One region of the Cupriavidus sp. HY129 genome, then DNA from elsewhere that is predicted to be linked to it. Evidence: predicted binding sites of a transcription regulator. Region 1 holds the regulator's gene; each other region holds the start of a gene.
What was found. Region 1 encodes sigma-54, which starts transcription at its own class of promoters, with help from an activator protein. Its sites were predicted from a motif close to TGGCANGNAANCTGCTTT; they were not measured.
Positions count from the first base shown of each region.

Region 2: K6G35_RS03435 (pilin) is a predicted target of sigma-54. The motif match lies at 2,734-2,751, and genes of this name have one in related genera.
Region 3: K6G35_RS26615 (GTP cyclohydrolase II) is a predicted target of sigma-54. The motif match lies at 1,329-1,346, and genes of this name have one in related genera.
Region 4: K6G35_RS08070 (phenol hydroxylase subunit) is a predicted target of sigma-54. The motif match lies at 2,251-2,268, and genes of this name have one in related genera.

Region 1 is NZ_CP083254.1:318,327-322,480, forward strand. It holds gene hpf (ribosome hibernation-promoting factor, HPF/YfiA family) at 461-814, opposite strand; gene K6G35_RS01560 (RNA polymerase factor sigma-54) at 865-2,343, opposite strand; gene lptB (LPS export ABC transporter ATP-binding protein) at 2,467-3,258, opposite strand; gene lptA (lipopolysaccharide transport periplasmic protein LptA) at 3,284-3,928, opposite strand; gene lptC (LPS export ABC transporter periplasmic protein LptC) at 3,991-4,154, opposite strand, start outside.
Region 2 is NZ_CP083254.1:748,916-753,069, forward strand. It holds gene serS (serine--tRNA ligase) at 7-1,314, shown strand; tRNA gene K6G35_RS03425 (tRNA-Ser) at 1,402-1,491, shown strand; partial or broken gene K6G35_RS03430 (recombinase family protein) at 1,823-2,251, shown strand; gene K6G35_RS03435 (pilin) at 2,199-2,681, opposite strand; gene paeA (polyamine export protein PaeA) at 2,930-4,154, opposite strand, start outside.
Region 3 is NZ_CP083255.1:2,300,387-2,304,540, reverse strand. It holds gene K6G35_RS26620 (acyltransferase family protein) at 99-1,199, shown strand; gene K6G35_RS26615 (GTP cyclohydrolase II) at 1,406-2,644, shown strand; gene K6G35_RS26610 (URC4/urg3 family protein) at 2,641-3,948, shown strand; gene upp (uracil phosphoribosyltransferase) at 4,098-4,154, shown strand, end outside.
Region 4 is NZ_CP083254.1:1,784,858-1,789,011, forward strand. It holds gene K6G35_RS08055 (aromatic/alkene/methane monooxygenase hydroxylase/oxygenase subunit alpha) at 1-633, opposite strand, end outside; gene K6G35_RS08060 (MmoB/DmpM family protein) at 662-934, opposite strand; gene K6G35_RS08065 (aromatic/alkene monooxygenase hydroxylase subunit beta) at 946-1,941, opposite strand; gene K6G35_RS08070 (phenol hydroxylase subunit) at 1,985-2,182, opposite strand; gene K6G35_RS08075 (sigma-54-dependent Fis family transcriptional regulator) at 2,510-4,138, shown strand.

The DNA of each region.
Region 1 (4,154 bases):
AGTCAGAAAGGCGAGCCGACGCACATGAGTCGTCCCGCTGCGTTGGGCAATTCAGGCTATTGAGCGCAAAAGGACGCCCGCATTGGAGCGTCCGGCCATTATAGAGCAGGGCCACTGCGCACTTGTGCGCTGCGGCGCCGGCGCCGCGAGTGGTGCCGCGAGCTTGCCGGTCGGATTGCCCACCCAGAAAACTGCACCCGCCGTCGCGCGATCTTTCGCCACGCGGAATGCCGGGCCGGTTGTCCGGGGCCGTCCTGTCTGTAGTTGTTGTATGGCGCAGCATACACCGAGCGGCGTCAGTTGCGAACACCCCCGGCTGACCAAATGTTGCAGGGCTGGTACTCAGGTAACGGGTGCGCCAGCGGCGCATCCGCATCGCGCCCATCAAAAAAGCCGCGCAGATGCGCGGCTTTGCTCTTCCTATCTATCCTCTCAGGGGCGACCTAGTGTCGCCGCCGACTTATTGTTGTTGTAGTTGTTCGGCAGCCATCTGGTACTTGACCGCTTCCCGGTCATGCCCTTGCACGCGGTCCTTGTAGCGGATCACCTGGCGGTCGAGCTTGTCGACCAGACAGTCGATTGCAGCATAAAGGTCTTCATGATGCGCTTCGACGAAGATGTCCTTGCCCTTGAGGTGCAGGTTGATTTCCGCGTACTGACGCTTGTCCTTTTCCTTGTGGTTGTCTACGGATAGCAGCACGCTTACGCCAATGACCTGATCGAAATGTCTGACAATTCGCTCCAGTTTCGTTTCCACATACTCACGCAGCGGCGGCGTGATGTCGAGGTGGTGTCCACTGATCTTGAAGTTCATAGCGCTTCTCCTTCTGAAAGAGCCGCACCAGGCAGGCGGTTGCGGCTCGGCTACAAAGTCTTGCGGAGATTGACTGCGGGGATCTTCAGCGCTTCGCGGTACTTGGCCACCGTGCGGCGTGCGACCACAAAGCCCTGTTCGCCCAGCAACTCGGCGATGCGGCTGTCGGAAAGGGGATTCCTGGGTTCTTCGGCTCCTATCAGTTGCTTGATCAGCGCGCGGATCGCCGTGGATGAGGCCGCGCCGCCAGTCTCCGTGGAGACGTGGCTACCAAAGAAGTACTTCAACTCGAAAGTACCCATCGGCGTGGCCATGTATTTATTCGTAGTCACCCGGGAAATGGTCGACTCGTGTAGACCCAGTGTATCGGCAATCTCCCGCAAAACCAAGGGGCGCATCGCGATTTCCCCGTGCGAGAAAAAGTTCTTTTGACGTTCCACAATTGCCTGCGCAACACGCAGGATCGTGTCGAAACGCTGCTGAATGTTCTTGATGAGCCACCGCGCCTCCTGGAGCTTCTGCTGCAGCCCGGCCGCGCCCGCTTCCCCTTTTGCACCGCGCAAAATCTGCGCATACATGTCGTTGATGCGCAGACGCGGCATCACGTCGGGATTGAGCTGCGCGATCCAGCTACTGCCACTCTTGCGCACGAACACATCCGGTACCACGAAGTCCGCTTCCGGACGGCTGTAGGCATGTCCGGGATACGGTGCGAGCGAGCGGATCAGATCGTGCGCGGCCTTAAGTGCAATTTCGTCAACCTGCAGGGCTTTCTTGAGCCGCGTGTAGTCACGCACGGCCAATAACTCCAGGTGGTGGTTGACGATCGATAATGCAAGGTCCCGCTGTGGATGCTGCAGACGGCGCAGTTGCAAGGTGAGGCATTCTGCGGCGTTGCGCGCACCTACGCCAGGAGGGTCGAAGCTCTGCAGCAGGGTCAGTATCGCCTGCACTTCATCGACTTCGAATTCGAGTTCCTTGGGTAGTTCCGAGCAGATCTCGTCGAGCGTTGCGCCCAGGTAGCCGTCGTCGTCCAGCGACTCGATCAGGAAGATGGCCAGGCCCTTGTCGCGCGTGGAGATCTTCAGCGGCGTGAGCTGTTCCATCAGGTACTCGCGCAGCGTGGGTTCCGCTTCGCGAAGCTGCATCGGCGTCTTCTCGTCCTCGTCGCCCTGAGGCCGGCGAGCGAAATCGTCCAGGCTCCAGTCGCTGCCGTAATCGTCACCCGAGCTGTCGCCGTAGCTGTCGTCTTCGCCGTTGGCGCCGTTCGCGCGATCGTCGCCATTACCTTGCGGTTCGGAAGATGCCGGAGCCGGGGCGCTTTGCACGTTGACCGACCCGTCCGCGGCCACGCGCAGCGGGCTTTCGATCCAGTCGTTCTCGCGTTCGAGCAGTGGATTCTCGGTCAGCGCCTGCTCGACTTCCTGTTGCAGCTCCAGTGTGGATAACTGCAGCAGCCGGATGGACTGCTGCAGTTGTGGAGTCAGAGCCAGATGCTGGGAAAGTCGAAGCTGAAGCGATGGTTTCATGCGACCTATTCTATGCGCATCTTCCCGTTGTTGGAACGGAAATTGCTATCACCTATCGCTGGCACTTCGTGATCGCCAACGGCTAGTTGACGAATGCTGCAAGGCGGCGTCGCGGCCGCTTGATCACATGCGGAAGTTTTCGCCCAGATAGACGCGTCGCACGGACTCGTTGGCGATGATTTCCTCGGGCTGTCCTTCGGCCAGCACGGTGCCTTCGCTGATGATGTATGCGTGGTCGCAGATGCCCAGCGTTTCCCGCACGTTGTGGTCGGTAATCAGCACGCCGATGTTGCGTGCCTTGAGGAAGCTGACGATGCGCTGGATCTCGCCCACGGCGATCGGGTCCACGCCCGCGAATGGTTCGTCGAGCAGGATGAAGCGCGGCGCTGACGCCAGCGCGCGCGCGATTTCCACGCGGCGGCGCTCGCCGCCCGACAGCGACAGCGCCGGGTTGTTGCGCAGGTGGGCGATCTGCAGGTCATCGAGCAGCGAGTCGAGCCGGCGATCGATTTCCTGCTTGGGCAGCGACTTGCCGTTGACCACCTGCAGTTCCAGCACCGCGCGGATGTTCTCCTCGACGTTGAGCTTGCGGAAGACCGAAGCTTCCTGCGGGAGATAGGACAGTCCCATGCGCGCGCGTTCGTGGATGGCCAGGCCGCTGATGTGCTGGCCATCGAGCACGATATCGCCTTCGTCCAGCGCGACCAGTCCGACGATCATGTAGAACGACGTGGTCTTGCCCGCGCCGTTCGGGCCGAGCAGGCCGACGACCTCGCCGCTTTTGACGTCGAGCGAGACGTCCTTGACCACGGTGCGCGAGCCATAGCGTTTCTTCAGATGGCGCACGACCAGCGTGCTGCTATCCGTGGATGGGGCGGAAGAAGCCTGGGCGGCGAGCGTGGCGGTATCGTTCATCGGGTACGGATGGAGCTTGAAACGGTCAGGGCTTGGCCGGCTGCGAGGACGGCTTCAGGTCGAGCGGCGCGCCGGCCGGCGCGCTGGCCGGGTTCGCGCGCGGCGACAGCACGGCGCGCACGCGGCCAGAAGGGTTCCCGGCGGACGCATTGTTATCGCCGCCGGTGGCGGTATAGAACTCGTTGCGGCTGTCGTACGTGATCACCGCGCCGCGGATTTCGTCCAGGATTTTCGCGCCGACACCGGAAACACGCGCCGCGCGTGCATTGCCGATCAGCTTGTTGATCTCCGACTTGCCGTCATATTCGATGCGGTCGCCCCAGCCGTCGATGTACTCATCCACGCCGTCGCGTTTCTGGCGGATATAGGCCTGGTGGCCCGGCTTGGAGGTGGCGATGGCGTACTGATAACCCTCGGGGTCGGTGCGCAGTTCGGCGGCATCAGACTTCAGCACCATCGTGCCCTTGGTCAGCACCACGTTGCCGGTCAGCGTGTAGATCTGCTTGACGTCATCATAGCTGGCGTTGTCGGCTTCCAGCACCAGCGGCTTGGTCTGGTCCGCGCGCTCGGCGAAAGCAGGCTGGGCCAGGAACAGGCCGATGGCGGCGATGGCCGCCATCAGGGCGGGCGCGGTGCGGCGACAGGACGATGTCGTCAGGGAAGCAGTCATTTTTGGCTTTGCTGAAAGGGAAAGGCAGCAGTCAGGCGGACGGCGGGGCGCAAATCCCGATGTCACTGGGCACTGGCCTGCCCCGGCGAATTCATGATGATGGTGCCGCGAACGTTACCCAGCAATTGTACTTCGCGGGTGACGTTGTTGAAGATCAGGCCGTTGGCGTTCATTACCGACGGTCCGCGCGTCAGTTCCACGGGCTTGTCTGTCTTGACGATGTCGT
Region 2 (4,154 bases), 430 kb from region 1:
AGCAACATGCTCGACATCCAGCTGCTCCGCAAAGACATCGACGCCGTGGCCCAGCGCCTCGCCACGCGCGGTTTTCAACTCGATGTGGCCCTGTTCCAGGCCCTTGAGGCCGAACGCAAGCAACTGCAGACCCAGACCGAGGATCTGCAGGCGCGCCGCAACAGCCTCTCCAAGCAGATCGGGATGCTCAAGGGCAAGGGCGAAGACGCCTCGGGCCCGATGGCCGAAGTGGCCGGTATCGGCGACACGCTGAAGGCGTCCGCCCAGCGCCTGGCCGAGATCCAGGACCAGATCAGCGACGCGATGCTCTCGATCCCGAACCTGCCGCACGAAAGCGTGCCGACGGGCAAGGACGAAACCGAGAACGTCGAAGTGCGCCGCGTGGGCACGCCGCGCACGTTCGATTTCGAGATCAAGGATCACGTGGATGTCGGCGCCCGTCTCGGCCTGGATTTCGAGACGGCCACGAAGGTCACTGGCTCGCGCTTCGCCTTCCTGCGGGGTGGCGTGGCACGCATGCATCGCGCGCTGGTCCAGCTCATGGTGGACACGCACACGCTTGAACATGGCTACACCGAGATGTACGTGCCGTACATCGTCAATGCCGCGTCGATGCGCGGTACCGGCCAGCTGCCGAAGTTCGAGGACGACCTGTTCAAGGTGCCGCGCAAGGTCGGCGGTGAGGATGGCCAGGACGCTATCGAGAACTTCTACCTGATCCCGACCGCCGAAGTGCCGCTGACCAACATGGTCCGCGACGCGATCGTTGCCGCGGAAAAACTGCCGCTGCGCTTCGTGGCCCACACGCCATGCTTCCGTTCGGAAGCCGGCTCGTACGGCAAGGACACGCGCGGCATGATCCGCCAGCATCAGTTCGACAAGGTCGAGATGGTGCAGGTGGTGCCGTCCGAGCAGTCGATGGACGCGCTCGAGCAGATGACTGGCCACGCCGAGACGATCCTGAAGAAGCTCGAGTTGCCGTTCCGCACCGTCGTGCTGTGCACGGGCGACATGGGCTTCGGCAGCACCAAGACCTACGACATCGAAGTGTGGATTCCGGCGCAGAACACGTACCGCGAAATCAGCTCGTGCTCGAGCATGGGCGACTTCCAGGCGCGCCGCATGCAGGCACGTATGCGCGCCGGACAGGGCAAGCCGGAACTGGTGCACACGCTGAACGGCTCCGGCCTGGCCGTGGGCCGCACGCTGGTGGCGATCCTGGAGAACTACCAGAACGCAGACGGTTCGGTGATGGTGCCGAAGGCGCTGCAACCGTACATGGGCGGCATCACGCGTCTGGAACCGGAAGCGTAAAAATAGTTACAGAAGGGGCTTGCGCTCCGGATATGGATATCCCTATAATCTTGGTTTCGCCGCTAACGCAGCGACGGCCAAGTTACCGGAGAGGTGGCAGAGTGGTCGAATGTACCTGACTCGAAATCAGGCGTACCGGCGACGGTACCGTGGGTTCGAATCCCACCCTCTCCGCCAAACAAAAAGCTGCTGACGGATTCGACCACCAGCAGACAAAAACAGCGTAGTAAAACTAAGAACCGACGTTTGCGAAAGCAACGTCGGTTTTGTTTTTTCTGCACTGACATTCTCGGCGGGGTACGGGAACGACTCACAGACACCGGAATTACTCACAGACGCCCGATAAAGATCGTTTCATACAACTACAGATGAAGCGGCCTCATGCTAGTCGGATACGCGCGAGTTAGCACGCAGGAACTGGAAACACACGCACAAACCGACGCACTGCGAGAAGCGGGCGTCGGTTTTTTCCGAGAGGCGTTCGGGGGGGGGCACATCGAGGCGGCCTGCGCTTGACGAGATGCTCACAAAAATCGGTCCAGGCGATTCCGTTGTCGTCTGCAAATTTGACCGCATCGCGCACCCCCTCAAAGTACTACTCATCACCGTCGAACGCATCGAAGTAGCAGGCACACAATTCCGCAGCTTGGTCGAGCACATTGATGCCCGCTCGCCAGCCGGCAGGATGATCTTCCAAATCGTCGGAGCGTTTGCAGGATTCGAGCGAGAACTCATCAGGGAGCGAAGCTTCAGGCGTTCGCTTAGCAAGTCCATCAATTCGTCTCTGAGGGAGTCGGCAAGCTCAGAAACATTGTGCAGAGACAACGAGCCACTCATAAAGACAAAGGGCGCCCGGGGGCGCCCTTTTTTAAGTCGAGCTAAGCTTAGACGCCAGTTTGCGCACGGCCGCAAACGGTCGTGGCTTGGTTCCACGTGATCGACGAGGCCGAGAGCTGCGGCGTGACCGTTACGGTACAGCCGTTGGCTGCCAGCTGGTTAATACCGGTGATCGTGATGACGCCGGCGGCGTAAACAACCTGGCCATTGGCCGGCGTCGGGTTAGCAGTGAAGCCAACGCCAGTGTTCGCGGCGCCAAGAGCCGCCAAGTCGGCGCACAAAGCGGGAACGTTGATTGCGGCGGCGCCAGCGGCCGGTGCCAGCGCGTTTTGCTGTGCACACTCCGCGATTGCCTGCTTCATCGGCGTAATCGAGGCCAGATTGTCCGTCCAACGGCTGCGCGTCACATAGTCCTGATACTGCGGAATTGCGATCGCAGCCAAGATACCGATGATCGCGACCACGATCATCAGTTCGATCAGCGTAAAGCCCTTCTGTACCCGCTTGATTCCCATCCGTGCTTTTTTCATGAGTGACCCCAGTATGAATTGTTAGGCAGCCAGAGTGCTGCTGGGTCAACAAAAAGCAACTCGCGTGCCAGGGTCAAAAACAGCCTCGCAGCCCGGAAATTGACAAATTTTGTCAGTCAAAGGTAATCAATTTGAGGTACTGGTGACAGAATTTGTCAGTGTCAGGTGCCGTAATTTGTCCAAGTAGCCGCCCTGGAGTGACAAAATTTGTCACAATTTGTGACAGACCCTGTCCACTGCAGGCCGCCTCACTCACCAGATGCCACAGGTTGCGAAGCGCTCGGCGGCAGCCTTGAAACCAGCAACTGGTCGATCTTGTGATGGTCGATGTCGACCACCTCAAACCGGAAGCCCGCCACGGTGATCGCTTCCGACTTCTTCGGGATCCGTTTCAGCGAGTAGATCACCAGGCCGGCTGCTGTATCCACATAGTCTTCGCCAGGCAGCACGTCGATATCCAGTGCCTTCTTCAGGTCGACCAGCGGTGTCAGGCCGTCGACCAGCCACGAGGATTCGTCGCGGCGCACGATCTGTTCGTCTTCGTTCGAGTAGAGGATGTCACCCATCAGCGCGCCGACGATGTCGTCCAGCGTGACGATGCCCACCACCAGCCCGTACTCGTTCATCACCACCGCAAAATTCTCATGCATCTCGCGGAAGCGGGTCAGTGACTCCGAGAGTGTCAGCGTGTCCGGGATCACCAGCACGTTCTTGTCGTAGTGTTTGCCGATGCTGTCCAATGCTGCGCCGCTTTCATCGGCCAGCAGCAGTTGCAGGATGACTTTCGACTCCATATAGCCCAGCACGTCGTCGATATTCTTGCCGCACACCGGGTATTGTGCGTGCGGTTGCTTGACCAGCTTGCGGCGCAGGCCGTCGGCGGTGTCGTCGAGGGTCAGGAAGACCACGTCGTCGCGCTGGGTCATGATGGCCGTGATCGGCTTCGAATCGAGTTCGAACACGTTTTCGATCAGATGCAGTTCGTGCTTGTGCAGTACGCCGGCCTCGGCGCCGGCATCGACCATGGCGGCGATGTCCTCGGTGGTGATCTGGTCGACCGGCTTGGTGGGAATGCCGAACAGCTTGAGCGTGGCATCGGCCGCTGCATTGAACACCCAGACCACGGGCTTGAACAGCTTGAGCAGTGTCAGCATCGGGCCGATCACCTGCACCGCGCAAGCCTCGGGGAAGGTCATGGCGATGCGTTTGGGGATCAGGTCCGCGAACTGAATAAACAGCAGCGTGACGATCAGGAACGAACTGATGTTGGCGATGCGCTGTGCCATGCCGGCATCGAGGTACGCACTCAGGAATCCGTAGACGAGATCCGAGACATGCTTCTCACCGAGGATACCGGCCAGGATCGCCACGCTGTTGACGCCGATCTGTACCACGGTGAAGAAGTTGCCGGGCTCCTCTTTGAGCAGCAATACCTTGGTCGCGCGGTGGTCGCCGCGTTCAGACAGGACTTGG
Region 3 (4,154 bases), on a different replicon from region 1:
GGGCAGTACACCTGCTTACATGCGTTACCCACTCTCCACATTTTGAAACGCAACAATGGAGGTACAATGCGCCCCACTTTGTATCTCACATATAACAAATGAGCCCCCGGCCTTCTCGTTTGGCGTGTGTAGACGCGCTGAAGGCGGTCAGCTCGCAGCTGATCGTGTTGCACCATCTGGCCTTCTATGGCCCGATGTCCGACGCCGCCCAATCTCTGGCCCCCGGCCTGATCGGCTGGCTGTCTGACTACGCGCGCATCGCGGTGCAGGTGTTCCTGGTCATCAGTGGATTCCTTGCCGCGCGCAGCCTGGCTCCTGCCGGACGCCTGACCGCCCAGAGCCCGCTTTCCACGGTATGGCGCCGCTATCAGAAACTGGTCGTGCCCTACACCGTGGCGATGCTCGTCGCGATCATCGGCGCCGCCATCGCGCGGACGTGGATGCATCACGACTCGATACCCGCCGCGCCGCACCTGACGCAGGTCATCGCGCACATCCTGCTGCTGCACAACATCCTCGATGTCGACGCGCTGTCCGCGGGCGTCTGGTATATCGCAATCGATCTGCAACTGTTCGCGCTGCTGGTATTCGCGCTCTGGTTGGCGCGCGCGGTGTCACGCGATACGTTGCCGCTGGGCGTGCCGACGGTGGCGGCGCTAGCGGTGGCCTCGCTGTTCTGGTTCAACCGTGATGCCACCTGGGATATCTGGGCGATCTACTTCTTTGGCGCCTACGGCATGGGAACGCTGGCGTACTGGGCGTCGAACCCCGATCGTTCTCCGGTGGCCCTGATCGCGCTTGGCGCGGTTGGCGTGGCGGCCCTGACGATGGACTTCCGCCTGCGTATCGCCGTCGCGCTGGTCACGGCGCTGGTGCTGGCCATCTCCCGCCGTGGGGGCTGGCTCGAGCATTGGCCGGGTGGCCGCGTCACCGCATATTTCGGCAAGATCTCTTACTCGGTCTTCCTCGTGCACTTTCCGGTCTGCCTGGTAGTGAACGCCTTGGTGTTCCATTTCGCTCCGGGCCAGCCGATGCTCAACGCGCTGGGGATGTTGCTGGCGTGGGTCGCCAGCAACGTAGCTGGCGCCGTGTTCCATCGCTATGTGGAAGCCGCCAGCCCGCTGCGCGCGGTGATCGAGTTCGTCAAGGAAGGCATTCACGGCCGCAAGTGGACGCGGGGCGAGAAGCCCCAGGCCTGAGCAGCCGGCGCCAACGTACTCAAATCAATGCTGGTGCGGGCGCACCAGCATGTACCGCCCTCGTCATGCATTTCGCACCCGTCCGGTGCGTGCGGAATGTCACCCACGGTAACAACCCCAGTTGAGGGTTGGCATGGCCATTGCCTAGTATGGATATATAAACCTGACCAACTGGTCAGGTTTCGATCCGGGGAGACGAGGCTGCCATGTCCGATCATATCGTTCTGACCTCGCACACACGCCGCGACAAGCCGGCCGAGCCGATTCACTGGGGCGCACCCACGGCGGCCGAGCGGGGGCCAGTCATTGCCAGCCTGACGGACCCCGCGCAGCGCAACGTTATCGGTACCCACGCCGGCGCCTATGCGATCTATCGCGCGTTGGCGGTGGCGGCGGGCAGCCTGCAGCGCGCGCATCGTCCTGACCTGACCGATACATCCCCGGCCGAAGCCATCGGCCCGCACCCGCAGTGGGGCGATCCGGACAGGATCGTGTCGCTGGATCCCTGGGGCCACCTGGTCTCCACCGTCTTCGCCGATCGCATCGCCGCCGGGGTGGACATCCGTCCGACCATCGCCATCACGCGTGCCCATATCAACATGCCCGAACTCATGGCCGCGATCTCGGCCGGCCGGCTGAAGCCCGACGGCGACATCCTCGAGGCCAATGGCGACGTGCGCGTGACCAAGGCGGCGGTGGACCCGGTCTGGTACCTGCCCGGCATCGCGCGCCGCTTCAATATCAAGGAGAGCGTGCTGCGCCGCAGCCTGTTCGAGCAGACCGGCGGCATGTTTCCCGAGCTCGTGACGCGACCCGATCTGAAGGTGTTCCTGCCTCCGATCGGCGGCATGACGCTCTACTTTTTCGGCGATGTCACGAAGCTGGGCCAGCCTGACACCCGTGTGGCCTGCCGCGTGCATGACGAATGCAATGGCTCCGACGTGTTCGGGTCGGACATCTGCACATGCCGCCCGTATCTGGCGCACGGTATCGAGGTTTGTATCGAGATGGCGCAGCAGGGTGGTGTGGGCCTGGTGGTCTATAACCGGAAGGAAGGCCGCGCGCTTGGCGAGGTGACGAAGTTCCTGGTCTATAACGCGCGCAAGCGCCAGGTGGGCGGCGACCGCGCCGAAACCTACTTCGAACGTACCGAATGCGTGGCCGGCGTGCAGGACATGCGGTTCCAGGAATTGATGCCGGATGTATTTCACTGGCTCGGGATCAGGAGGATCGATCGCTGGGCCTCGATGAGCAATATGAAGCATGGCGCGCTGACGGCGCAGGGTATCGAGGTGGTGGAGCAGGTGGCGATTCCCGAGTCCCTGATTCCGGCCGATGCGCGCGTGGAAATCGATGCGAAGGTGGCGGCGGGTTATTTCTCCAGGTACACGCCGCCTGACGCCAAGGAACTCGCCCAGGCAAAGGGCAGGGGGTTGAAGGAATGACTGAATTTCCGGAAGGAGGCAGGGCAGGACGCGACGATGGCTTGGGCAGCGGCTGGCATAGCCCCGTTCCACCCGATCATCCCGCGGGCGTGCTGCTCAGTGCGGAAGCCGTGCGAACGCGTTGCGCGGTGGTGACGGACTTCGTGGCCTCGGGGGAATCCGAGTTGTTCACGTGGCACCCGGACCGCGTTCACGCGATCGCCGACTATGTGGCCGCGACGATTCGCCGCCGCTATCCGACGCTGCAGGTGCCGTATCACAGCCGCTGGCGCCATTTTGAAAGTGGCGGGCCGGGGCAGGCCACGATCAACCGCTGGCAGATCCTGTGCGAGCGCGCGGGCATGTCGGGCCCCGAGCATCGCGAGGAGCGCGCGCGGATCGGTATCGATCTGGTGATCCCGAGCGTGCTGCTCGATGCGGGCGCCGGGCCCGACTGGCGCTACCGCGATGCGGCCAGCGACATGATGCTGACGCGTTCGGAGGGACTTGGCGTTGCCAGCTTCGACCTGTTCGCGCGTGGCGGCTTTTCCGCCGGGCAAGGTGATCCGTTACGTTCCGACGCTGACCGCCTTTGCCGCATCGACGCCTCGACCATTGCCTCGGCGTTCCAGGTGGCGCAGCACAACCCGCTGGTCGGCCTGGAAGGCCGCGCGGGACTTCTGCGTCGGCTCGGGGAGGTGATGCAGGACACACCGGCGGTGTTTGGCAGTCCGGCACGGCTCGGCAACCTGTATGACTATCTGGCCTCGCATGCGCGCGAAGGGCGGATCGAAGCGAGCTTCGTGCTGCGCACGCTGCTGGTGGCGCTGGGCCCTGTGTGGCCAGGCCGGCTGCAAATCCAGGGGATTTCGCTCGGCGATTGCTGGCGGCATCCGGCGGCGCCCGAGGGCATGGTGCCGTTCCACAAGCTCACGCAATGGCTGACCTATTCGTTGCTGGAGCCGCTGGAGGATGCGGGGCTGACCGTGACCGGGCTCGATGCGCTGACGGGTTTGCCCGAGTATCGCAACGGTGGCTTGCTGTACGACTTCGAACTGATGGTGCCGCGCGATGCCACGTTCGCCAGCCGCCCGCACGCGGTGGACGAGCCGGAGATCGTCGAATGGCGCGCGCTGACCGTGACGGGGCTGGACCTGATCGCCGATGGCGTGCGGCAGGCGCTCGGTTTGAGCGAGGCGGACTTCCCGCTGGCACGTGTGCTCGAGGGCGGCACGTGGGCGGCGGGGCGGCGCGTCGCGGCGCAGCGGCGTCCACCGGGCGGGCCGCCACCGTTCGCAATACAGAGCGACGGCACGGTGTTCTAGCGCGTCGCGCATGGATCGAACGCACGGAAGCAGGCAGCAGCTAACAGACAGCAGACAACGGAAACGATTCGCTGGCAGCCCCAGGCGTGGCGGGCCCAAGGGCCGCCTTGCCCGAACTTCACGAGAGTTTGTCACTCAAGGAGCGCACCATGAACGATCTGTCAGCCGCGGCTGCGGCCTCGGAGACCTATGTCAACCCCGATACG
Region 4 (4,154 bases), 1.5 Mb from region 1:
GTATTCGAACGAGAACGAGATCGCCGTGATGAACTCGAACGGCCCGGCGGTCATCGCATCCTCGAAATACGACTTCGGCACGGACAGGTACCAGAGCCGGTCGTGCAGATGGCGCCAGTCGGAAAAACCGTTGAAGAACTTGTTGTAGTGGCTGATCGTGTGGATCTGGGTCTGGCAGTGGCGCAGCTCGTCGATCGATTGCATCTGGCACGCCACGCGCGCGCCCACGCCGCGCAGATTGCGGCCCGCCATGGCGAAGCCACGGTGCGCCGCGTACTCCAGCGGCGACACCCCGGTCAGGAACAGCTTCAGCGCGTTGACGTAGCGTGCGTCGGTCACGTTGAGCTGGCCATTGTTCTGCTGGAACGCGTCGATGATCGCGTAGAGCTTGCGCTCCTTCTCGGACTGGAACTTCCAGTACGCATCCATCGTTAGGCGGAACGGGTCTTCCCAGCCGTCCCAGTCATGGATCACGATGCCTTCGAACTTGTCGTGCGGAAACACCTTGTCCATTGGCTGGTACGTGGTCTCCCAACCGAGGTCGCGGGTCAGTACCGCGTACTTCTCCTTGAGCGAGAGCTTCGGACGGGTCGCCGCGCGGGCGGCGGAGGCGATGGCAGTGGCGGTTGTCATGGTTTGTCTCCTGTCTTGGGGTTCTGGCTCAGCGCCACGCCAGTACGAACTGGTCTTCGGTTTCGTCGATGTTTCCGGCAAGGGAGATCAGGCCAAGCTGCAGCTCCTGCACGTCCCAGGGGCGGCCGATGCGCTCCTCCACGCTGGCGCGGCGGATCTCCAGCCGCCCCGGCGCGTCGATCTTGACCATCGCCGGGTAGTGGTTGACGGTGGCGTGCGGGTTGTCGGCCTCGATCGCCTCGATCACCGGGCGCATGTCGTCGTTGGTCTGGAGGGCGATGAATACGATGGCGTCGCTCATGGTTGTCTCCGTCATTGACGTGCCAGGCCCAGACCGCTCAGGCGCTTGCCCAGCGCTTCGACGGCATTGGCCAGTTCGGACTCGGCATCCTCGCCGAACAGCCGGTGCGCCAGCGGGCGCAGCGCGTGCGTGAAGCGATCGAGCCAGCCGAAGGCATACCCAGCGATGACCGCCGCGTTCTCCCGGCTTTCCTGTGCGGCCGTTTTCACGGTGGCATCGACCCAGCGCGTGGTCTCGGCGTACCAGGCGGACATGAAATCGGTCACGAGCGAAAACGCGGGCCCGGTTGCGGACATGCGGGCGTCGAACTGCTGGTAGACCAGCGGATAGATCAGGCCATCGAACACCAGGTTCTGCGCCACGTGCTGCTCGAACCAGTCATCGCGCACCAGCAGGTCCTCCGCCGCGTGCCGCAGCGGCTGCCAGGCCATGTCTTCCATCCAGGCGGCGCGGGCCTGGTCCACGGCGGCCTTGTCGCCGATCAGCAGCCCGATACGGGTCAGGTACTGCGCGATACCCAGGCGGTCCATCGTGTGATACATCGCGGCCTGCGTGATGGCCGATCCGAAACCGTAGGCGGTAATCGACGCGTTGTTCATGTTGGCCGCCCATTCGACGTGGCGCAGCGGCACCACGCCCAGCGTGAGCAGCTCGCGCACATCGTCGGGCAACCGGCTCAGCAGCCCGCGCTTATCCACGAACTCAAGGTTCTTCTCCATCGTCTCCTGCTGACGGGCGCGCGCATTGACGTAGCCGCCGTAGAAGTACTGGCGCGGGTCCTTCAGCGCATACCAGTCCTGCATCACCACGCGGGTGCGCCGGGCGTCGTACAGCTCGTACTGCGGCTGCCATAGCGGCCGGTAGTGGAAGCTCGTGACCGGCTGCAGGTCGTACATCGCCTCCTGATAGCGCGTGGCTGGCTTGTCGGCGCCGAGCCGGCGCGCGATATGCGCGAAGGTCTGCCGGATCGGGGTGACGCTGGCGTCAGTCCGGATATCGATTTGCATGGTGGTTGTCTCCTCGGATGTCGAGTGGGGGCATTTTTGGGTATCACTGCAGCAGTTCGGCCCGCTGCTCGGCGCAGAACGACTGGAACTGCTCGGGCGGCATGACCAGTTCCACGTAGATCTGTGGATCGCCGATCGAGAACTCGAACTCCACCCAGCGCTCGCTGCGCCCGGTCACGCGCACGTAGCGCGGGGCATGGTGATGCCAGTGACCTTGAAGTGCCTGTTGGGGGTGTGGCATGTCTCGCTCCTGGTGCGCCGCACATCGCGGGGCGTGTGCGTTGTCTCGTGATTTCAGGTGGGAGAGCTATAGCGAATGGCGTGCCAGGCGATGCAGACCGTTGTGGCGCAAGGGCTCGCGGCCGATCGGCCGCATTCGGGCCTGCCAACCCGCTTGATGATTTGATGAGGTGATTCAGGCGGATTTGATCAAATGATCAAATCGTCTCGCGCTGCGCTGCAGCACACGCTCCCGATGCGGGATTTCCGGGCTCCGGCAACGCCGGATGCCGTGCTAGGCTACGCAAAAACGAGGCTCGAAAGCCCGCCGGAATCTGGAGTGACGAGGATGACAACACCCCCCGCGCAGCCGCCGTTCGAACTGGCTTCGCTACTGACCATCGACGCCAAGGCCGCGCAAATCCGCCTTGGCCAGTCGCGCATGGTGCTGATGCACACCGAGGCGCTGAGCTACCTGCGCAAGGAAATCCTCGATACGCTCGGCGTGGAGCGCGGCAAGGGGCTGCTAATCCGCATGGGCTACGCGCAAGGCATGCGCGATGCCGAGATGGTCAAGCGCGAGCGCAGTGAAGAACTGGCCAGTTCGCCCAACGATGCCTTCCTTTGGGGGCCGCAGCTTCACATGCTCGAAGGCGTCACGCGCGTGGACCCGGTTCGCCTGGAGATCGACCGCGACACCGGCCACTTCTATGGCGAGTTTCTCTGGCAGGACTCATGGGAGGGCGAGGCGCCCGTGATGGAGTCCCTGCCCCGCGAGGAATCTGGCTGCTGGGTGCAGCTTGGCTACGCATCGGGCTACAGCAGCACGTTCATGGACCGGCTGGTCATCTACAAGGAAACCGAATGCGAGCGGCGCGGCGACAGCCTCTGCCGCATCGTCGGCAAGCCGGCCGAGACGTGGAACGACCCCGAGTACCTGAAGTACTTCGAACCCGACTCCGTCATCAGCGACCTGCTCACCCTGCAGCAGGAAGTCAGCACACTGCGCGAAACGCTGTGTGGCGCGAACCAGGGCAACCTGATCGGCCAGTCCCCGGCGTTCCGTGAAGCCTTCAACCTGCTTTCCGCCGCGGCAGACAGCCATATCACCGTGCTGCTGACGGGCGAGACCGGTGCGGGCAAGGAAATGTTCGCGCGCTGGCTGCACGATCACGGCCCGCGCGGCGAGCAGCCGTTCGTCGCGGTCAACTGCGCGGCGATCCCGCACGAGTTGATCGAATCCGAGCTGTTCGGCGTGGAAAAAGGCGCCTACACGGGCGCCCAGCAGTCGCGCCCCGGTCGCTTTGAACGCGCGCATGGCGGCACCCTGTTCCTCGACGAAATCGGCGACCTGCCGCCTGCCGCGCAGGTCAAGCTGCTGCGCGTGCTGCAGAACAACGAAGTGGAACGGCTCGGTGGCGTGGAGGCGCGCAAGGTCAACGTCCGCCTGATCGCCGCCACCAACGTCAATCTGGCGCAGGCGATCAAGCACGGCCAGTTTCGTGCTGACCTGTTCTACCGGATCAGCACCTATCCGATCTCGATCCCCGCCCTGCGCGAGCGCAGGGAAGACATCCCCGAACTCGCCCAGTCATTCATCCAGCGCTTCAACGCGCTGTATCAGAAGCAGGTGCGCGGCCTGACCACGCGGGCGCGCGATGCGCTGGTGCAATACCCGTGGCCCGGCAATATCCGCGAACTCGAAAACATGATCGAGCGTGGCGTCTTGCTGGCACCTGCCACCGGGATGATCGACGTCGCCCATCTGTTTGCCAGCCAGCAGGCGGTCGGCAGCGAGGAGCCCAGCCAGGATGCCGACGCGCTGATCGAAAAGCTGCTCAACCAGCAGGTGTCCCTGCCGCAAATCGAAGCCAAGCTGATGCAACTGGCGATGACGACGACGCGCGGCAACCTCTCGTCGGCGGCGCGGATGCTGGGGATCACGCGACCGCAGTTGGCGTATCGATTGAAGAAGTAGGGTTGGAACAGTTGGT